3 regions of the Alteromonas sp. B31-7 genome follow, and region 1 is predicted to be linked to each of the others. Evidence: predicted binding sites of a transcription regulator. Region 1 holds the regulator's gene; each other region holds the start of a gene.
What was found. Region 1 encodes sigma-54, which starts transcription at its own class of promoters, with help from an activator protein. Its sites were predicted from a motif close to GTTGGCACGNNNNTNGNNT; they were not measured.
Positions count from the first base shown of each region.

Region 2: IUA53_RS19610 (glucan biosynthesis protein) is a predicted target of sigma-54. The motif match lies at 3,754-3,772, and genes of this name have one in related genera.
Region 3: IUA53_RS07375 (DUF1707 SHOCT-like domain-containing protein) is a predicted target of sigma-54. The motif match lies at 4,191-4,209, and genes of this name have one in related genera.

Region 1 covers NZ_CP065233.1:3,736,907-3,744,439, reverse strand. Annotated here, with positions in the region: gene IUA53_RS16355 (HPr family phosphocarrier protein) at 22-294, opposite strand; gene rapZ (RNase adapter RapZ) at 294-1,139, opposite strand; gene ptsN (PTS IIA-like nitrogen regulatory protein PtsN) at 1,169-1,612, opposite strand; gene hpf (ribosome hibernation promoting factor) at 1,622-1,909, opposite strand; gene IUA53_RS16335 (RNA polymerase factor sigma-54) at 1,939-3,423, opposite strand; gene lptB (LPS export ABC transporter ATP-binding protein) at 3,501-4,226, opposite strand; gene lptA (lipopolysaccharide transport periplasmic protein LptA) at 4,229-4,786, opposite strand; gene lptC (LPS export ABC transporter periplasmic protein LptC) at 4,755-5,333, opposite strand; gene kdsC (3-deoxy-manno-octulosonate-8-phosphatase KdsC) at 5,330-5,881, opposite strand; gene IUA53_RS16310 (KpsF/GutQ family sugar-phosphate isomerase) at 5,890-6,867, opposite strand; gene IUA53_RS16305 (calcium/sodium antiporter) at 6,867-7,533, opposite strand, start outside.
Region 2 covers NZ_CP065233.1:4,480,177-4,487,709, forward strand. Annotated here, with positions in the region: gene mdoH (glucans biosynthesis glucosyltransferase MdoH) at 26-2,008, opposite strand; gene IUA53_RS19610 (glucan biosynthesis protein) at 1,989-3,605, opposite strand; gene IUA53_RS19615 (porin family protein) at 4,200-4,760, shown strand; gene IUA53_RS19620 (YheU family protein) at 4,807-5,043, opposite strand; gene IUA53_RS19625 (hydrolase) at 5,040-6,077, opposite strand; gene IUA53_RS19630 (TIGR02444 family protein) at 6,091-6,600, opposite strand; gene IUA53_RS19635 (ATP-binding cassette domain-containing protein) at 6,587-7,533, opposite strand, start outside.
Region 3 covers NZ_CP065233.1:1,731,898-1,739,430, reverse strand. Annotated here, with positions in the region: gene IUA53_RS07385 (amidohydrolase family protein) at 1-629, shown strand, start outside; gene IUA53_RS20270 (M16 family metallopeptidase) at 660-2,219, shown strand; gene IUA53_RS20265 (M16 family metallopeptidase) at 2,237-3,403, shown strand; gene IUA53_RS07375 (DUF1707 SHOCT-like domain-containing protein) at 3,495-4,148, opposite strand; gene IUA53_RS07370 (hypothetical protein) at 4,535-6,202, shown strand; gene IUA53_RS07365 (HipA N-terminal domain-containing protein) at 6,286-6,714, opposite strand; gene IUA53_RS07360 (helix-turn-helix transcriptional regulator) at 6,704-6,994, opposite strand; gene IUA53_RS07355 (NfeD family protein) at 7,211-7,533, opposite strand, start outside.

The sequences.
Region 1 (7,533 bases):
AGGCATTCGACTAACGCGCGCTTATTCGTCTTCGTTGAAGCGACCTTCAATTAACGTTTCAATGGCCTTTAACGCTTGTTCTTCATCTTTGCCTTCTACGACCACTTTGACTTGTTCACCTTGGTGACTTTCTAGCATCATGAGCCCAAGAACGCTGTTGGCATCTGCTTGTTTGTCGCCCTTTACAAGAATAATTTTAGCGTCAAATTGATTCGCTAATTGCACCAGTTGAGTAGCCGCTCTGGCGTGCAGGCCAAGCTTGTTCACAATGGTAAGTGTTTTTTCAATGGTCATTACTGATTCAATTCTCTATGTCGAAGTTGCACGTCAGGGTGCAAATCGCTGAAAGTCTTTGCCAATGTCTGGGCGATAAACACAGAGCGATGCTGGCCTCCGGTACACCCTATGGCGATGGTTACATAACTTCTGTTGTTACGCTCTAAGTGGGGAAGCCACGTGGTAATGAGGTTTTGAATTTGCCAAATAAACTTGGTCACCACCGGTTGAGAGCCTAAAAATACTTCTACGGGGGCATCTAACCCTGTCAGGTGTTTTAAATCAGGCTCCCAATGAGGGTTAGGGAGAAAACGGGCGTCGAAAACATAATCGGCATCTTTAGGAATACCATGTTTGAAGCCAAAGGATTCAAATACCAATACCAGGCGAGAACTCTTTTTACCTAAAATTCGCTCACGTATTAATTCAGCAAGTTGGTGAATGGTCAGTTTATCGGTATCTATGTATAAGTCTGCTCGTTCAATCACAGGAGCGAGTAAAGCGGCTTCTGCTTTAATAGATTCAGACAAAGACTTATTCAGTTTTGCCAATGGATGTAATCGTCGGGTTTCACTAAAGCGTTTGACGAGAATGTCGTCACTGGCATCAATGTAGACGATGGTCATGGACCAAGAAGAGGGAAGGTAGTCGAGTATTTCAACTAAATCGTCTGGGTTTTTGGGTAGGTTACGTACATCAATACTTACAGCAACTTGATCGTATTCGTCGACTACCGTATGGGTAAGGGTAGGTAATAAATTGACGGGGATATTATCTACGCAATAATACCCTAAATCTTCCAGTGCCCGTAAAGCAACAGACTTCCCTGACCCCGAACGACCACTAATAATAATTAGTTTCAATTGGCCTCTCCCTTAAGATGGCATTAGAGTTAGCTTAGCGCTGCAATAATATCGTCGCTATTGGTGGCACGCCTAATTGCCTTCACGGTCTCTTTGTCACTCAATTTACCTGCAACCGTGGCTAGGGTTTGTAAGTGCCCCTCGGTTTGCTCTTCTGGAACCAATAAGGCAAAGAAAATATCTACCGGTTGGTTGTCCAGCGCGTCAAAGTTGATGGCAGGGTTACTAGTTACAATAATGGCGATAACACTTTCCAATCCTGCCAGTCGACCATGAGGCAGTGCAATACCATTTCCAATACCCGTACTGCCCATTCTCTCGCGGTTCAATAGGCTCGTGAGTACTGTCGTTTCATCAATATTATCGTTGTTTTTGGCAGCGATATTACTGATGATCTCTAGAATTCGTTTTTTGCTGTTACATTGAACCGCACATTCAGTGCGGTCCAAACTTACGATTGCTTGAATTTCCATAAGCGTGAGTTAATGCTTTTTCAGCTTTTCCTTATGCTTTATGACTTGCCTGTCTAGTTTGTCAACCATGCTGTCTATTGCTGCATACATATCAGTATTTTCAGAGGAAGCAAAAACCTCAGCGCCACTTAAATGCATGGTCGCTTCGGCTTTCTGATTAAGTTTTTCAACATTGAGAATGACATGCACATTAGAAATGTGATCAAAGTGCCTCTCTAGTTTGCTGAACTTGGTATCGACATAATTACGCAAAGAGTCGGTGATTTCGACGTGATGACCAGTAAGGTTGATTTGCATATTTCGTCTTCCTTATATTTATGAGCCAGTTAAAGTAAGCTCTTTCGCTGGTTAGACGGTGGAATCGACAATGATTCCCGGTATTTTGCTATTGTCCGCCGGGCGACTTTAATGCCCTGTTCGGCCAACAATTGAGCAATCTTGCTATCACTTAGTGGCTTGCTTGGCGTTTCAGCCGCTACAAGCTTTTTAATCAGCGCGCGGATGGCAGTAGATGAACACTCACCCCCAGACTCCGTGGCAACGTGACTAGAAAAGAAGTACTTCAATTCAAATATCCCACGTGGGGTATGCATATACTTTTGCGTGGTGACACGTGAAATGGTGGATTCATGCATATCAACCATTTCAGCAACATCGTTAAGCACCATGGGCTTCATCATTTCAGGGCCATGTTCAAAAAAGCCCATTTGTTGCTGCACAATACAATTAGCAACCTTCATCAAGGTGTCGTTTCTTGATTCAAGACTTTTAATAAACCATTTTGCTTCCTGCATATGAGAGCGAATGAACTGCGAGTCGCTACTATTTTTCGCTCTTCTGCTCATGGCCGCATATTGCTGGTTCACACTAAGTTTAGGCAAGCTATCTGGATTAAGTTCAACCACCCAACGACCACTTTTCTTGGTGACCGAGACATCGGGTATAACATACTCAGGCTCTTTAGTGATAAGAGCGCTACCTGGGCGAGGATTCAATGTTTGCAACAAGCGCATAGCTTCGCGTAATTGATCTTCTTTAAGACGGCTTTTACGCATCAGCGTACGATAGTCTTTGCTACTGAGTAGGTCTGAGTATTCTTCTATCAGTTGTTTGGCTTCTTTTAACCAAGGCGTATCATCTGAAAATTGGCGAAGCTGAACCATCAAGCATTCTTGTGGTGTACGCGAGCCTGAACCAATAGGATCGAACATCTGAATACGTTTTAATACGCATTCCACTTCGTCTAATTCAACCGGCTCCTCCATATCTTCGGAGTTGACAGACTCTAAAATGTCGTCAAGGGTGACGGTAAGATAACCAGACTCGTCAATTGAATCGATAATAGCCGTTGCGATGGCACGGTCAGTATCTGAAAAGTGGGTAAGACGCATTTGCCATAGCAAATGTGCTTGAATGTCTTCGGTGGTTTCGCCTTGGAAAATCTGCTCATCGTCATTATTCGAGGGCCCAGGGGCGGGTGCAGAAGACGCTGAGTAATATTCGTCCCACGTGCTGTCTATGGGTAATTCATCAGGTAGGTCATTCTTCTCTAATGCGTCACCGGCTTCAAGCGTATCGCTTGATGCGGTAGTAACGGCGTCTTGAGCGACGTCATCCCCGTCGATATTGTTTTTCTCTAATTGAGGCTCATCACTGCCTTCTTCTACTTCAAGTAGAGGATTTGAGTCTAGGGCTTCCTGGATCTCCTGTTGCAGGTCGAGCGTTGACAGCTGCAGCAGTTTTATCGCCTGCTGTAGCTGAGGTGTCATGGTAAGTTGTTGACTGAACTTTAACTGTAAAGATGGTTTCATCTACGTCTTATTTACTGTGCTCTTATTGTGAATATACCAGGTGCATAATTTGAAAAATGACAATTCTGTTACATTAACTATAGCCTGAATTGTTCACCTAGGTATACATCCCTTACTTTTTGATTACTTAAAACCTGCTCTGCCGTTCCTTGGGCTATTAATTCACCGTGACTCACAATGTAGGCTTTTTCACATACATCCAATGTTTCTCGTACATTGTGGTCTGTAATGAGGATACCGATACCTCTATCACGAAGGTGCTGTATTATCTTCTTTATATCATTAACCGATATAGGATCAACACCAGCAAATGGTTCATCGAGTAAAATAAATTGCGGATTGGCTGCTAGCGCACGCGCAATCTCTACGCGACGGCGTTCTCCACCTGATAAACTCATTCCTGTACTATTACGTATATGGTTAATATTAAATTCATCAAGAAGGGCGTCGGCTTCTTCTTCCTGTTGTGATGAATTTAAATCTTTTCGTGTCTGTAAAATCGCCATGATGTTTTCAAACACGGTTAGCTTGCGAAAAATAGAGGCTTCCTGTGGCAGGTAGCCAATGCCCTTACGTGCGCGTTCGTGCATAGGCTGGTGGGTGAGCTCACCATCATCAATGGTGATTTTTCCCTTATCTAGTGGCACAAGACCCACAATCATGTAAAAGGTGGTGGTTTTACCTGCGCCGTTAGGGCCTAGTAAGCCCACGATTTGCCCGGTTGAGACCGACAAACTAACGTCTCTCACTACTTGGCGAGATTTATAGGCTTTGGCTAAGTTACTTGCGCTTAGTGTTGCCATGGTTAGTTATCGTCCTCGTTATTCTCGTCTTCTTTCGCCTTCTCATCGGTCAGCTTGCGAATCGCTTCTGGTCGAAAAACGGTGGTCACTCTGCCTTCATCATTGTCACCGCTGCCGGTGGCAAGAAGCTGTTCGGTAATCATGTCAAAGGTGATTTTATCGCCTTTCACAGAACTGGTGTCTTGTTGCAGCTCTGCATTGCCGTCTAACGAGAGAGTGCGATTAACCACTTCATAGCGAATTTCATTGGCTTTGGCTGTTACCGGGGTGCCGTCTTCTAAGGTTTGCGAATAACTTGCTGGCGCGCCTCTGGCGATGAATATTTCACGGCCTTCGCCTTCTGTTGCAACCACTTCCACTTCATCTGCGTTAATCACTAACGTGCCTTGGGAAATACGCACGTTATCCTTAAACAACGAGGTTTTATTCTTACCATCAACAAACTGCGATTTAGAATCTACCTTTATCGGTTTGTTAAAGTCGCTTTCTGTCGCCGACGCTGTAACTGCAAAAAAACCTAAAATTAGGCTAGTTGCTAGGGGAATAAATGGTTTGTACATGGTCAATTAGCTCATATTCCTGGGTACGTAAATTAGCGTTAAACCCGTTGCTATTAATTACATATCGCAAGCCTCGAATTTCCACTGGCTCGTCAGAAGCCATTTGCTTGCTGTTCAAATTGATTTCTATAAACGCCGTTTGTATGGTTCTTACAAAATCATCTTGGCTTTGGTTTTCAATTAAAACATTATTTTCTAATTGAATTAATTCGTTGTTGTACAGCGTCCCTTCAACGGCGGTGACTTCCCACGGTGCTTTTGCATTGTCGCTATATAAGGTATATCTGGGCTGTTGAAACAAAACAAACCCCAATTGATCGTAGTGTTCCATTGCGCGCGCAAATACTTTGTGATTTAACGCTCCGTCTTTATCGTATAAGGTGGTGGTGATATTTTTGGCTGTATATGCAGGCTGCAGCGCGTCTAGGCTTTTATCTCTTGCCAATGTTGGTTCTTCTTTCATCCAGGTTGGCAAGTACATTAATAAGGCCAACGTAAAAAGTGCAGAAATACTCAACCCTAAGCGATTAAAGCCAAATAAGTTCATACACTGGCTCCGTGTATGCCATGCAATTTGCCGTGCACTTGTAACAAGGTATCACAAATTTCTCTCACTGCACCAAACCCGCCGCGGGTTTCCAACACCCAATTGGCTTGGGCTTTCACCGTCGGGTGGGCATCGTTAACTGCAATTTTAATCGCCGCGTGTTCGAACATGCCGGTGTCTGGCATATCGTCACCTACCGCAGCAACGTGCTCACTGGAAAGGGACAACGAACGCATTAAATCTTGTAGGGCGTCAGCTTTGTTTTCTTCACCTTGAATAATAGGGTCAACATTCAGTGCCTTCATTCTATTTTCAACAATAGCAGAGCGGCGCCCAGTAATGACTGCTACGGGAATCCCTGCCTTCACCAATGCTTTTACACCGTAACCATCGCGGGTATGGAATGCTTTAAGTTCTTCGCCGGCGTTTCCAAGATAAATACGACCATCTGAAAATACACCGTCGACGTCGCACACAAGTAATTTCACCTGGGCCAATTGAGTGTATAGGGTGCGGGGTAATGAAGTATAAAGTGTCGTTTCTGTCATGATAGTCACTATAGCACGCCTGCTTTTAATAACATGTGCATATTGAAGGCACCTAACGGCTGGCGATGCTCATCAACCACCATAAGTGCGCTAATTTTAAAGGTTTCCATTACATTTATTGCTTCAACGGCGAGTTGCTCAGGGTGGGCAACCTTGCCACCTTTCGTCATCACTTCCGCAACTTTTGCGGTATGCAAATTCAGCCTGGCATCTAGAATGCGGCGTAAATCGCCATCGGTAAATACGCCCACTAGCGTATTTTTATCATCCACAATACCTGTCATGCCCAGTCCCTTCTTCGAGACTTCTAGGAGTGCTTCTGCCACCGATACATGGTGATTTACGATGGGAAGGTCATCGCCAGTAAGCATGATGTCGCTCACTTTTAAAAGTAACTTTCTTCCTAAACTGCCGCCGGGGTGAGACAACGCAAAATCGTCAGAGGTAAAGCCTCTGTCATCCAGCAAAGCGACGGCTAAGGCGTCGCCCATAACTAACGTAGCGGTAGTGCTGCTAGTGGGTGCAAGCCCCAAAGAACAAGCTTCTTTTTCCACACTGATATCCAACACAATATTGGCGTGTTGCCCCAACGCGCTCTGCCGGCTATTTGTCATGGCAATAATGGGTACATTTAAGCGTTTAACCACGGGAAGCAAGTTGACCAGTTCAGCGGTTTCGCCAGAGTTAGAAATGGCAATAAGGACATCATTTTTAGATAACATGCCTAAATCGCCATGATTGGCTTCCCCAGGGTGCATGAAAAACGCAGGGGTGCCTGTACTCGCTAGCGTCGCGGCAATTTTATTACCAATATGGCCAGATTTCCCCATTCCGCTTACTACCACTTTACCTTTGCATTGACGCAGTAAGTGACAGGCGTCAACAAAATGGGCGTCCAAGCGATGGTTGAGGGCACTGATGGCTTTCGCTTCGATGTCAATTACGCGTTTTGCTGACGCGATAAAGGAGTTCTCTGTATTCGTCATTATCCAAAGAGCCAAATTTGATAACCGATAAAGCTAGCAAGGAATAATGCCCCATTCGTGCGGGAGATTATTCGTTTGCCAATAAGGTCAAAGCTAAATAAAAACAACAACAGGGTTAGCCCAAGCATTACCCACATATCTCGGTTAAATACATCAGGGTCGAGTAGTCCAGGGGCTATCAACCCTGGCATTCCCAGTACGGCCAACAAATTGAATATGTTCGAGCCAATAATATTACCTAATGCTAGGTCATCTTCACCTTTCAAAACCCCTGCGATGCTGGCAGCTAATTCAGGCAAACTTGTGCCAAATGCAATGATGGTTAAGCCAATAACCAAGTCGGAAATACCAAAGTAGCGCGCAATCTCTACCGCTGAATCTACCAAGAAGTGTGCACTTAAGGGTAAAAGAACCAGTCCGACACCGATCCATATGAGTGCTGAAGTGGTTGATACGTTTGAGGGAATTTCGTCGGCAGTTTCGGCAACAAGGGGGTCTTCTTTATCTACTTGTAGAGATAGCCAAGCCATCATGGCCAAGACAAAGACAAATAAGCCCATTAAAATTAAGCCTTCGTAGCTGGCTAATTCACCGTCAAACAAAAATGCTACGGCAATTAGGGTAATGACTAATAAGGCGGGAAGTTCTCGTTTAAGTGTTGTTGAA
Region 2 (7,533 bases), 740 kb from region 1:
TGTATGCGTGAACGTCTGTTGTAACTTATGCGGCCTGTTGCTGAATACCCTGCATAGGCAGTGGCTTTTGATGTAACGCCTGTTCAGGCATTGTTACCCACAAGCTATCTGGTAGCGCTGGAACTTCCGCTTTATACTGAGAAATTGAGAAGTAATTCATGGCGACACGTAAACGCTTAAGTGCCATACATTCTTTTACTTCCTGGTCGATAACGAAAACACCCCAATTGCGTAAGCTAACACCTAGGTGAGTAGAACTAGACAAGCGGATAATAGGCGCCGCCAGTACCATCCCAATTAATACAGGAAGTAGCCACATAAACAGTGATGGCGTGTAGTAGAAGGTTGTCACGCCCCAAATTACTGCTAAACAACTCATTATTTGGGTATACTTAAAGGCCACAGACCAAGGCACCTTGCGTCCTTCACGTTCTTGGGCTTCCCATTTAACTGAATGGCCAATAAAGACACTGATCACAAAGTAGCTGTGATAAAACATCATGAGCGGGGCAATCAATACCGCCATTACAAGCTCTAAAATGGCGCTTTTAAGCAACGAAAAGGCGCCGCCAAACTCACTTCTACGCTTGATGAGCGCTAAGGTAATACCCAGTAATTTAGGTAGAAATAATAGCGCTGCTGTGCCCCACATTGTCACCATCATCATGTCTTGGCGTGCCACCTGCCAACTTGGGAAAAGTTGATATTCTGACACAAAGAAGTCAGGCACAGAAGTAGCACGAATAAGCGCATCTGCGGTACCTAGCGCCAGCATACAAAATAGTACAAGTGAAGAAATGTAGGCAAAAGCACCGAATAAAAAATGCAAGCGGTTAGCTGTTTTTAGCCCTTTCACCTTTAATAAACCCAAATGCTGAATGTTGCCCTGAACCCAGCGGCGATCGCGAATGGCATAATCGACGATATTACTAGGTACCTCTTCGTAACTGCCTGTGGTGTCGGTCAGTAAGTAAGCCTGCCAGCCAGCTCGACGTAAAAGTGCAGCTTCCACAAAATCGTGACTCAGTACTTCGCCACCAAACGGTGCGCGGCCTTCAAGGGTTGGTAGGCCACAATGCTGCATGAAAGGGGCAATACGAATGATGGCATTGTGCCCCCAGTAATTTGCACTGTCTGTCTGCCAAAACGACAAGCCTGTTGCCAGCATAGGGCTATAGAGATGCGCTGCAAATTGAACAAACCGACCAAAGAAAGTATCTTGGCGAACGGGCATAGGTATAGTTTGCACTAACGCCGTTTCTGGATTCTGCTCAATGCGGCGGGCAAGGTCTAACATGCGCTCACCACTCATGATGCTATCAGCATCCAGCACAATCATAGACTCATAGTTAGCTCCCCAACGTTCGCAAAAGTCTTTCAGGTTCCCCACTTTTCTATGGCTGTTTTCTTCCCGGCGACGGTAAAAAACATGACTTGCATAGCGGCCTAAGCGCTTAGTCATGCGGTTCCATGCACGCAGTTCTGCCTCAGCTTTCTGCTCGTCCCGTGTATCGCTTAACATAAAGAAGTCAAACTGTTCAGCCTGAGCGCTGCCCATGATTTCGCGTACACACGCTTCAAAACCTACCATAATTCTGCGGGTATCTTCATTGTACACCGGCATTACCACCGCGTGTTTTTGCACCAGAGGGCTATCTTGGTCTGGCGCACATTGCTTTTTACGGAGGCTAAGGGGGTCAATGTTGAACAACTGCAATACAAACCCAATTATGCCTGTCCAAAATGCCATGCATAACCAGGCAAAAAGGGTTAACCCAAGACCCAATTGGGCTATTTCAAGGTTCGTTAGCCCGTTGGGCAGAAATATCTCGTATAAACTCCAACCGGCCAGTGCCGTGCTTGGAATAACTAGCATTGCCATAATAAACAAACGCATATGCTCTCCTTTGGTGTTCAGGTGGCTATGGGTCGACGATGCGTCTGTCGACGGTTTCTTTGTCTGCAAACCTTCTTGCAAACCTAGGCTATTACTGTGGTTGGTAGACATAATTCCATACCTCGCTAATACGCTTGCCGTCTTGCTCGATGTAGGCCCGCATATCTACCGTTTGTTTCTCTTTGGGTTTCAAGAAGAATGTCGCTCTAACTTCTGCGCCATCTGCAACGGGGTGCATACGTTGCTTCGACACCTGACCGTTACTGGCTTGTACAATGAGTTTTGTCGTATCGCTGTTAAAGCTAAACCCTGAAGGCGCACTAAAGTCGATGCTAAATTGACGCGTCGTATTCAGTGATGCATCTTCAAATTCATCACCAGGCAACACCGCAGCCCCTTGGCGCGTGCGAACGACCGACGCCAACTCGCTCACAAATGGATTTTGTTCCACTGTGCTTAAGTTGTAAGAAAAATAGAGTGACTCACCCGATACAAAGGGCTTCTCAGGCGTCCAAAACGCAACAATGTTGTCGTGAATTTCAGAGTTCGTTGGGATCTCAACTACTTCTAAACGGCCTTTTTCAAACCCAGCCTCTGGTGTTACCCACAACCCAGGACGTAGGTGATAATTGGCCTCAGCATCGAGATAGTTGTCCCACTCGCCATCGCGCTGCAACATACCAAACCCTTTGGGGTGGCTGTCACTCAGTGATGTCACTTGTAATCTGCTAGGGTTAGTTAGCGGACGCCAAATTTCTTCACCGGCGTGCGTCACCATAAGTACACCATCGCTATCGTGGACTTCTGGGCGATAGTCGTCGTGACGTTTTTGGGTATTCTCACCGAACAAAAACATGCTGGTAAATGGCGCAATGCCTAACTTATCAACGTCTTCACGGGCAAATAACCAACTTTGCACTTTTACCTCTGTGTCGACACCGGGCTGAACAACGAACTTGTACGCGCCAGCCACGGAAGGGCTCTCTAATCGCGCATATACCGTAATAGGTTGACCTTCCTTCGGCTCAATTAACCAAAACTGAGTAAAATGGGGAAATTCTTCACCTTTGGATAATGCAGTGTCTATCGCCAAGCCTCTGGCAGAGATGCCGTACACTTGATTTTTGCCCACTAGACGGAAGTAAGAAGCGCCGAGGAACACCGCGAATTCATCTTTATATTCCTCATTTTTTATCGGGTAATGAAGGCGAAAGCCTGCGAAGCCATTTCCATCTTTCGTATATTGACCCAAGGATGACGCTTTACCATCGTAGCTAAACATCGCCTTTTCAAACGCGATTGGGCTTGCGTCATTATCTGCATCAATAACATTGACGGTCACTGGAAGTTGATACAAGAAACCAGGGTGAAAGAACTGAACCTCATAGTCATTTTCCCCATGCCACAAACTTTGTTCTGGCTTAAAACGAATAGCACGATAGGTTTGGTAATCAATGTCTTTCAATTTGTCATCAAGGCCATGATCATTTTCTTTATAGCTTTGCTCTGCAGACTGCTTTGCTTCATCAATAATAGACTGCAGAATAGGCGAGCTTTCGCCCGGTTGATTGTCTTGATTCACGTTTGTCGCTAATGCCCACGAAGAACCAAATACTGAAAACAGGGCGCCAACCAATAACGCCACACGACGGGTTGTCGCTATTGAAGTAAGTAATCTTGTCGTACCTTTTTGTCTTACCTTATACACCGTATATCTCCCTTAAGAAATAATGCGCTTTTGAGCCATTGCCCTAAAAAACAAGTTTGGGCTGCGTCCATCCGTTGAAAAATCCAGAACCGAAATGACCTTCAAATTTGCAAAAGCACAGGAAAAAAAGTGAAAGCTACACCTAGCAAAGCAAGAGCTGTTCCAATTGCATATTTTTATTAATTTACCTTTACTTTACATTGTCTTACGATCTAAATCCCCTGTAACCACGGTGCTAAACCATTGTGTAAATATGCGCCAACACTTAGACAAAAGGATATGTGTTGTGTATTTGCAACACATTCCTTCAGCGTATCGGCCCCTATGTGTAGGACAAGAACCTTTTCCTGTTCTGTTTACGCTAAAGCCGTTTGGTCACAAAAAAAGAAAAAGGCATGAAAAACAGATTGATAGATAGCTAATTTGGGTCGAATGTGGAACGCAAGCGCTCGGCTGGCAAGGCAATTGCTGTATGAGTTTCGTGGGATAAAGGTAGTCGCGTGTCATTGCCTATAGACAGTCACGGGACAACACAGCCTTTCCCATGTAACAACGAGGCAGATAATGATTATCTGTACATAACAAGGAGCATTTATGCGTAAAGCACTCACACTACTTACCGCACTTTTCACCTCAGTTTCAGCGACACTTTCCTTTCCAGCTCTGGCAGACACGCCAGATTGGCGATATGTAGAAGGGGGATACACTAAAATCGACTTCGACGATGATGAATCTTTTGAGCCAGATGGCTTCAACGTCTCCAGCCGATATCTTCTTAACAGCAATATATTTTTAAACGGTGAGTACAACCGCGTAGAAGAGGGCAGCTTTGATCTTGATCTTCTTACATTAGGTGCAGGTTATCGTATGCCTATCAATAGCACCACAGACGCCTATTTTACTGCCAACTTTGAACAGCTTGATGCTGATGCCACCGATGAGAATGGCTACAGCATCAATGCTGGTTTGCGTTCTATGGTGACAGAACAAATCGAATTAAATGGTGAAATTGGCTATTACGACGTCTTCGATGGTGAAGCCACGATAAAAATAGGGGCTAACTACTATGTCACCCCTCAATGGGCGTTTGGCGCAAGCTACAAATCTGTTGATGATTTAGACATACTTCAAGTGAACGCCAGATATGCGTTTTAATCCTTCCTTTCCTCAGGATGGTTAGCCGGTCACCCGACCGGCTTTTTTATTCTTCATCGTTACCGTTAGCCAAAACGTCCTCTTTTGGACGAATATCCACACTCTCATGAAGCTCTGAATACACCAATACAGCATCACCTGAATGCAGTGCGCTAAGGATTTGCTCAACTTTATCGGTAAGGGTAATTTCCTGTTCGCCATAGTCTGTGCCTTCTCGAAGTACGAAGGCTTCAGCTATGCTGTAAAGGGTGTCTTTTTCGATGGCGTCTAAAGGAATGATCATACGGGGTCCATATAAGGCGTGTCAGAATTGATAGGCAGCACTTCACTAACAAAGCGCTTTACCCGTTCATGTAACCAAACTTTCGGTTTTAAAATAGAGCCTTGCATAAAGCCTACATGCCCGCCACGTTCACTGAGTTCTAACGTGACACTGCGCGCTAACTCTTCCTCTTTTGGCACAATAAGGTGGTTCATAAAGGGGTCATCAATACTATGTAGAACCAATGTTGGGCAATGTATAGCACTTAGAAAATGATAAGCACTGCATTTTTCGTAGTAATCTTGTGCATCAGCAAAACCGTGCAGTGGCGCGGTAATTTTCTCATCGAACTGTGAGAAACTCGTCATGCTGTCTACATCGTCTTCCGTGAGTTGAATAAGCTTTCGGTAATCAATGTACGCCATCTTTTTCTTCAACGTGTTTTTCATGCTGGCGAGCAGATATTTTTGATAAACTCGGGAAAATCCATGATTAATCGACTTCGCACACTCAGACAGCTTCAAGGGTGACGACACCGCTACGGCGGCTTGCAGCCACTTTTGAGCAGGATTTTCGCCCAGTAGTTTCAGCAACATGTTTCCGCCCAACGAAAAGCCAATAGCCACTTTGGGCAGGGAAGGAAACTTGTCGTTAATCCATTGCAAAAAGAAGCTGGGATCTTCCGTTTCTCCCGAATGATAAGCTCTCGCCTTTAAATTAGGGACGCCACTGCACCCTCGATAATGCATCATCACGACTTGCCACCCGTTCACCGACAACGTGGCCATCATATCGTTGGCATAATGTGATCGGATACTGCCCTCTAAACCGTGAAATAGCACCACCACACCTGAGGGTTCCGCAGGTTTTGGCCCCCAAGCCACGTCAACAAAATCGTCATCGGGCAGCGTTAACCTCTCCATACCATAGGTTAAAGGCAACCGCTTTTGTATGAACCTAGGCCAAATGGTTTGAATGTGACGATTTTTCGCCCAAGTAGGAATACGAAATTGGCTTTTAACGATTTTTCCGTGTGCTAACGCAGATTTGCTCATAGTGTTTCTTATTTTAAGGTAGCGCTTTAATGATGGCGCTTAATAGTAATCGGGCTTGAGGCGCTTCTCGTAACGCATAGGCGTTAATAAATGCAGCAATGGACGCATTAAAGACATTTCCACCGACGGCCGCTTCTTTAGGTAGATACGACACATCGAATTGATTAAACTGCGCCAAAATTAGTGCTTGTTGTGCTTTTTCCAGCTCAAGTTCTTCCGCTTTCAAATCGTCGTATCGCGCTGAAACCTCATCCTCTTTTGGCTTTGCAGCATGCCGTTTGTGCCTATGCGCTTTTAATTGGTGTTCGCTGTCTTCTACACACTCAATCAATTGCTGGCATTGGGTTAGCGTTAAAATAACGCCTTCTTGCAAACACCAACACAACAACATAATAAGATTCACATTGACGCCAAACCTGTCTTGAAGGGTTAACGAGGCTGGGGCCACGTCATCAATAGCGTAGGTGATATAGCTATAACGCCAAAAGTCCGCCCTACTAAGTAATACCTCACTGTTTTTCATAGGCCGCTCTTTGTTGTTCCATGTGTTCTTGAGCGTCTAGCCATGCCATTTCATGCTCTTCCAATTGTTGTTTTATCGATGCTTGTTCGTCTAACAAAGCCATTAAATCCGCTTTTTTATCATCACTATATAACGTGCTATCCGCCAATAATGCTTCAACCTCGGCTAAACGCCCGGTGCATTTATTCAACGCTTTTTCATGTTTTTCGAGCGCTTTTTTAAAAGGCGCGATTTGTTTTCTAAACTCGGCTTCTCTGCGCTTTTCTTCTTTCCTGTCTATTTTACGTTCTTTTTGCTCACTCGGTTCGCTATTCGCTGCTTTAGCATCACTGTTCGCTTTGGCTTTGTCTTGTGCTTGTTGCTTTAAAATCCAGTCACGATAATCATCCAAATCACCATTGAACGTATCGACTTGACCGCTATCAACCAAATAGAAATCTTCACAGACTGACGTCAGTAAGAAACGATCGTGAGAAACCAGTACCATGGCGCCTTCAAACCCTTGCAAGGCCACATTTAATGCATGTCTCATTTCTAGATCAAGGTGGTTTGTCGGCTCATCGAGAAGCAGTAAATTGGGCTTTTGATAAACAATTAACGCCAAAACTAAGCGCGCTTTTTCTCCCCCAGACATGGGCGCCACTTCGCTTAGTGCTTCATCACCGTTAAACCCAAACCCACCCAAATAATCGCGTAATTGCTGTTCCGTGGCTTTCTCATCTAAACGCTGTAAGTGCAATATTGGCGTAGCCGAAGGGTCCAAGGTTTCAAGCTGATGCTGCGCAAAGTAACCAATTTTCAGCCCTTTTGCAGTATCAAACATGCCTTGCATAGGAGAGTGTACGCCAGCAAGCAATTTGATTAAGGTAGATTTACCTTGTCCATTTCGCCCAAGTAGGCCAATACGACTGCCTGGCACTAAGTTTAATTTAA
Region 3 (7,533 bases), 2.0 Mb from region 1:
GCTTTGCTGATTTAGATTTAAATAGCGAAAAAGTACGACACACCCTTAACCTAATGGTTGAAAACAACATTGCCCACGACCCCACGGCTGTTATTCATGAATACGCCATGAAAGGCCGTAATGGCATCACTAACAATGCCGTTGTAGATTACATTGACCACATGCCAGTTAGCGAGCAAAGAAGTGCTAAGTCAGCCATGCTAAACGTGGCTGACGAGGCTGAGGATAAAGCCTATCGCGCGGCTTTCGATAAGATTATGGCTACCCTATCACTCATGCATGAAAAAGGTATTTTTCTAGTACCAGGCACAGACATGGGTGGCGCGTTCTATTTACACAGAGAACTAGAATTGTTTGAACAAATAGGCATGAGCCCTGCCGAAGTGCTTAAACGAGGCTCTTTCGATATGGCGCAATACCTTGGGCATCAAGATAGAGGCGCTATTGAAGTAGGCAAAACCGCAGACTTTTTCTTAACACCCGGAGACCCAACTCAAGAATTAAAAGCAATAAAAACTATTGCGATGGTAGTCACCCAAGGGAAGTTTTTCTATCCCACTGAAGTTTATCCAGAATTTGGCATCTTGCCATTTACAGAGATACCCAATATTACTGAACAAAATCAATAATCTACATGTATACAGTAAGGAAGACTTATCATGAAAAGACGACACAGCGTATTTAACCATTGGCTTTGCAGCGTGCTTATATCGCTAGCCTGCGTACTCCCTGCGAAAGCCGCTAACGACATAAACATACACTACGAAAAATTCACCTTAGATAATGGCCTTACCGTTATTGTGCATGAAGATCGTAAAGCCCCGGTGGTTGCCGCGGCAGTGTGGTACAAGGTGGGGTCGAAAGATGAGCCGCTAGGGAAATCTGGCTTTGCTCACCTGTTTGAACACCTTATGTTTAACGGCACTGAAAACTACGACGACGAATGGTTTAAACCCCTTCAAGAGGTAGGTGCTACCGGGTTAAATGGCACCACCAGCTTCGACCGCACCAATTACTTTCAAACGGTTCCTACCCCTGCATTAGAACGTATTTTGTGGATGGAATCAGACAGAATGGGGCATCTTTTAGGTGCAATCACCCAAGAAAAATTAGATGAACAACGAGGGGTAGTACAAAACGAGAAGCGCCAAAGCGAAGACCAGCCTTACGGATCGCTACTTACCCATGCGGTAAAAGCATTGTTCCCTGACGAACACCCCTATTCGCACACCGTTATAGGCTCAATGGAAGATTTAAACTCAGCATCACTGGACGATGTGAAAGCATGGTTTAACGAGTATTACGGGCCCAATAATGCCATATTGGTATTAAGTGGCGATATCAACGCTGCGCAGGCCAAACCTATGGTAGAAAAATACTTTGGTGATATTGAACCTGGGCCGGCCTTGGCAAAATGGCAGTCTTGGGTGCCTGAGCGCAATGCTAATACCCGCCAAGTTGTGCAAGACAAAGTACCACAAACCCGTATTTACCGGCTGTGGGTCTCGCCAGAAAATACTAGCCCTACTGCCACCGATTTGTACATTGCTGCCAGCGTGATGGGTGATGGTAAAAACTCACGGATGTATAAAGAGCTAGTGTACAACCAGCAAATTGCTACCAATGCGTCGGTGTTTAACTATGAGCAGAAACTGGCCTCTATTTTTGGCATTAGTGTAGATGTAAAACAAGGCGAAGACCCAGCTGTTGTTGAACGAGAAATGGACAAAATCATCAACCAATTTTTGAAAAAAGGCCCGACGAAAGATGAAGTAAAACTGGTGTCGACAAAGCGCAAAGCTGCAATGATTCGAGGGTTAGAAGAAGTAGGTGGATTTGGCGGTAAAGCAGATACCTTAGCAAGCGGCGAATTTGTAGCCAACGACCCTAACTATTTTAAAACCGAGCTAAAGGAACTGGCCAATACAACGCCGAAAAAAGTAAAAGCTGCCGCACAACAATGGCTGAGCGACGGCTGGCATCAAATTACCTATATCCCTTTTGCTGAACATGCCGCCACCAGTGACGGTGTAGATAGAAGCACAGGTTTGCCTGCTATCACCTCGGAAACACAGCTGTCTTTCCCCAACGTTGAAGTAACCACCCTATCGAACGGCATAAAACTGGTATTTGCTAATCGTAGTACAGTGCCCTTGGTTAATATTGCCATGCAATTTGATGCAGGATACGCAGCAGACGCAGGCGGTAAACTTGGTTAGCGGAGTTTACTACCCGCATGCTAGATGAAGGCGCAGGTAAATATGATGCCCTTGAGCTCGCCGCTGAACTAGAGCAATTAGGGGTGGAGTTACGCAGCGGTTCTAACCTAGACACCACCACGGTGCGCATGTCGGTTTTAAAAGAAAACATGAGTGATGCTGTGGCATTAATGGGTGACATTATCACTGCTCCAACGTTCGCAAAAGAAGAAATTGAACGCCAGCGCACCCTCATTTTAAACAGCATTGCGCAACAGAAATCTCGCCCGGTGAGTATAGCCTTAACCCTACTTCCACCGCTTATTTACGGTGACGGCCACGCTTATGGCATTCCATTTACCGGGACAGGCACAGAAGCGGACGTAAGCGCCATCACCCGCCAAGATTTAATCAACTTTAAGGACACGTGGCTTCGCCCCGATAACGCCACCCTCTTTGTGGTGGGTGATACTTCTCTTGATGAAGTAAAAACGGTGTTAGAAGACGAGTTTGGGAAGTGGCAAGCTAAGGGAAGTAAAGGGATAAAGCAAATTGCGCAAGCTAGCCTCCCTGAACAAGGTAGAACCATAATCATCGACCGCCCTGGCTCTCAGCAATCGCTTATTCTTGCTGCACATTTAGCCCCTCCCACAGGTATAGACAACAACATTGCCATAGAAACCATGAACCAAACACTGGGTGGCGCATTTACCGCTAGGGTGAATATGAATTTGCGTGAAGACAAAGGCTGGGCTTATGGCGCCTATACCTTTTTGCAAGATGCTCGCGGCCAACGACCATTTATGGTGTACGCCCCTGTGCAAACCGACAAAACTGGCGCGTCCTTGCTTGAACTCAAAAAAGAGCTCAATAGCTACTTAGGTGATAAACCACCTATGCCCGACGAGCTTGAACGTGCACGTTTAGACCAAGTGCGTTCACTGCCTGGCCAATATGAAACGTCAACTGCCGTGTTGGGAAGCTTACTATCGAGTAGCCGTTTTAATCGCCCCTATAACTACCCAGAAACCTTGGTAGAACAATACAATGCGCTTACCTTAGACGACCTTGAAAAAGCCGCCGCGCAAGTCGTGATGCCCGGCAAGTTAACCTGGTTAATTATTGGCGATGCTGAAAAAATTAAGGAAGAAGTAGAAGCAGCCGGTGTAGGGCCTGTATCAGTGCAAAGCATGAGCAGCTTATAAAGCTAACAGATAGACAAGGTGCAAAGTACACATGGCTCTTGGATAGCCAATGTACTTTGCACGTTTAAGTGTTATTTCTTAATGTGCACGTTTAACGCTGGTTAGAACTAAAAGCAGACTTCATTTGGTTAGCAAAAGCCACAAATTTTTCCTTAATCGTGCGTTTCAAACCCACGTCTACACCTCCCATCATTACAAAGCCTTCAATGGTGATGGTTGGGGCTTGCCTGTTAGCAATGGACGGCGCCTTATTATCTAGCCCACCCATGAAGCAAAATGCCTTTGTAACCACATTGACGTTTTCAGGCACCTTAATATCAATGCCCCCCATTACGCACAACGCTTTTATCGTAACGTTAGATGACGTAAAAATAGCATCTGAAAAATCTATATCCGCGCCGCCCATTAAGCACAATACTTTGATTTCTTTTGGAACTTCCCACATGCCTGTGCGGTTAGATCCTCCCAACACGTTTATCATGGTTTCGGTTTCAGGAATATCGCTGCTGGCGTAATTAATACTAAATTGCTGCTGCTTTCGGTTGTTAAATTGGTCGTCTACATTCATGGTTAAATCTGACGCCAAATCAACAATTTCTTGATGTGATTGACTGGCCATAGCGGCGTCAAGGCGACGCTCAAAAGCTTCTGCGGATATCACGCCGTGACTATAGTGATAAATGAGTTTATCGATGACTTCTTCACGTACTTGCTCTATGGGGCGATCTTCCAATTTTACAGTCATAGTAAGTTCCAAAAGAGATTGGTTTTTTGTTTAACGCTTAACAAGCAATTGCCTAGCCAATTATTAATTTTATATAAATCATAAACTTACAAATACCATGAATTTTAACGGTTACGTTAACGCCATAATATGGTGAATTTGACGCCTTATTAGCGAAGTTTGTCATAATAAAAGTAAACGTACGCTACCGCTAATAGCCCACACGCTATCCGAAAACTACACCTCGCTCCCAACAGCAGTCATATTAACAAGTGAGTCCTTCCGGTATAACGCAACATACTCATTATTATAAAAAAAGTGTGAGTAGCGATAAATTTAAGCTACATTACGCTTGCCCTATTTACAGTTAATAAGGCGAGGAAGAATGAAAAACACAAGGAGAACATATGCAACAGCGAGATCGTGCCGTTTTTGTTGGGGACAAATATTGTTCCTATAGCGGCAACGCACTAGAGGATGCCCCTCAGCTTAAACACTTAGATGACATTGCACCTGATGCCTTCGCAACACTAAAAACCGCCTATGAAAACGCATGGACAGTAACAGGTAGAGTCACCTCCAGCTATTTGTATAAACGAAACTACTCTTCCAGCAACGCCAATCTTACCCACAGTTTTTGGTGGATAGCGCTTTGCGATAAAAACGATCAACTTCACCAATTCAGTTTGGATGCTGAGAGTCGTGTTTTTGAGAATATTAAGAAAGGGGATGTGCTTTCTGTTGTCTTTCCTACCAGCCTAACGCTCACACACCAAATCATGGGTCGAGAAGCCAAAGCGCGTGTTACCGACGACACCAAAGTGCCAGCTGCGGTAGTGCACAGAGACGAGAATCAGCAATATAACATTGATAGCTGGTTTACCCCCTCAGACCGCCCTAAGTCGTACTGGTTTGTATTAACCTTTATTTTGGCGATGTTTGGTTTTGGTTCGGTGCTTGGCGCTGGCCCAGAGATGTTGGGGGGCGCTCTTCTCGTTGCATTCGTTACGTTTTTGCTAGAGTACGTAGCTAATGGAAATAAACATGAAAAGCAGCTGGAAAAACACGCCACCTTGACCGGTGCCATGGACGCGTTCTTAAACGTAACTAAAAAACAACTTGGGTTTCATTTAGCGGCGCGCGAGCACATGCCAAGTGATATATTTTGCCACCGGTGTGAAGAGCGCATTGCAAGTGATAGCGTGTTCTGCGCCTCTTGCGGTTCACAGCAAAATACCGATTCAAGCCGCGTTCAAACAACCAATGTTGCCGCTATTGAGAGCGACTTACTAGGCCAGTTTCATGTAGATTATAGTGAAGCCTACACCCATAAACGGGTGTTGGGAAAGGATCAGGACTGTGAGGTAAACGTATCTTGTATGCTTGCAAAGGTGGTGTCTAGGGATACTAGCTCGAATGTCAGTGATGTCACTACCACCAAAACCACCACCCGCAGTTACGATGTTTATCACGGCAACCGGTATCAACGTACAGAAACCGAAACGAGTGTAAGCAGTAACCGTCTTCGACAGTCGAAAATGACAGGGAAGCTCGTTATTAAATTAGCAAACGATGAAATACGTGAGCAAGGCTTTGCTGAAGACATTATTGGCGGCTTAGATGAAGGTGACTGGTTTATCTATGCCAGAGCCGATGCACAATTTCCCGTGTCATCGCACAACCGTGAATATGCGTATAATTTGTCGCAAAACCACCACTTCACCACCAGCACCTTTAAAAGCTACAGTGGGCCAAGCGCCATAGCCAAGTGGATAGTATTATTGGTGCTATTTACAGGCGGCAACTGGCTATGGTCGGCCAACGCATTAGATATTCTTATACAATTTCAAGAGTACGCTTTTGCAGAAGAACTGAGCTATTACATGCCGATAGTGGAAAACATACCACTGATTGTGTTTGCGCTACTCAACGTTTACTGGTTTGTTCGAACGCTGGCGGTTAGCGCGCAAAACAGAAAAGCGAGAGAATCTATCTTGTCACGCTTAAGTGATACCTTAAAGCAGTTTGAAATCGAGTTACCGCAACTGCAAGAAAAAATAAAACGTATATCTTAAGCTTATTGAGGGCGGTGCTCACCGCCCTTTTTCCTTGTGACATGAAGCGCTTCATGCACACTAAAACAGCGGAATGACGTGTTTCAGCCTCGCGATATCGCCCATAATAGCATGGGAATATCACCTAATGTATTTTTACTGTATTTAGGCTTTGACGATGCGCTAGACAAACTAAATACTAATGCCCCCACCCCCATACCTGAGCCTGCCAGTAAAAACTCCAATCGGTTTTTAGGCGTAGTGCTGTGAAGAGACAAAATTACCTTTTCTCCCCAAGAGTCAGCCCCCGCATCAGATAACGTACCAAACACCCCCTTGTTGAATGGCGTGCTGTATTCTCTATCGCTAAGCGGTAAGTGAATAGGGTCTAAAGGAAACGCGTCGGGCCTGTTTAAATAGCGCTTTCCGTACCGAAAGCGCCCTATTTTAGTGTCTTCGTCTACGAGTGTGACCCCACAAGGAATTGGTTTGTCCTCTAATCCATCAATGAATACATAAGCTTTAGAAGTCATTGTTTAATTCCTGCACGTCTTTTCTCGACTTTCGAGAAAGCGCAGTAGTTTGCTGTGCTAACCGTTGCTCTATTACCTCTTGAAAGTCTTCTATTACCCCTAAATGCTCAAGCACATTAAACAGTGTTTCTGCATTAACCGCTTTGCCATTTTCTATAGATGAGATGGTGTTACGCCCAACCCCCACCCGTTGACCCAGTTCCGTTTGATCCATGGTAACAGAGCGTAGAGAAACAACCAGCTTACCAATGGCACTAAGAAGGATGTCGGTTTTTTGCATGATATATTAAACATAAGACTATTAATGCATAAAATATAGCGCAATCAAACGAGAAATCAATGTTTATTAATTTGTGCATAAATAGGCTTATGCACAAAATAAAAGGCAGGCAATGCGCGTAGAGAAGAATTTGATTGAGAAAGAATGATAAGCAGGGGGAGAGCATATTACGTCAATATGTACTCTGACCCCATTATTGTGAGTTTTAGTAGGCAGTTAGTGACTTGGCTGAACGTGCAATACGCCCACTTCCACTTTCACCACTTCCACTGTGGCGCCTTTTGGCAGTGATGATGAAGATTTGATGGTCCAGGCAACGCCTGAAAAGCGCGCGGTTCCGGGTTGACCGGGCGCGACATCGCTGTCTAAGTCGAACTGAGTACCAATCCAATCAGATTTAACCTCTTTGGGCGCACGGTCTCGTTGAAGCAATTTCAACGGCCGCCAAAGCGCAAAGGTAAGTACCGCATCAAGAACAGCTATAGCAATAAGTGCATCTAACATGGCCTCGTCGATTACACCCACGTACATAAGGCCAG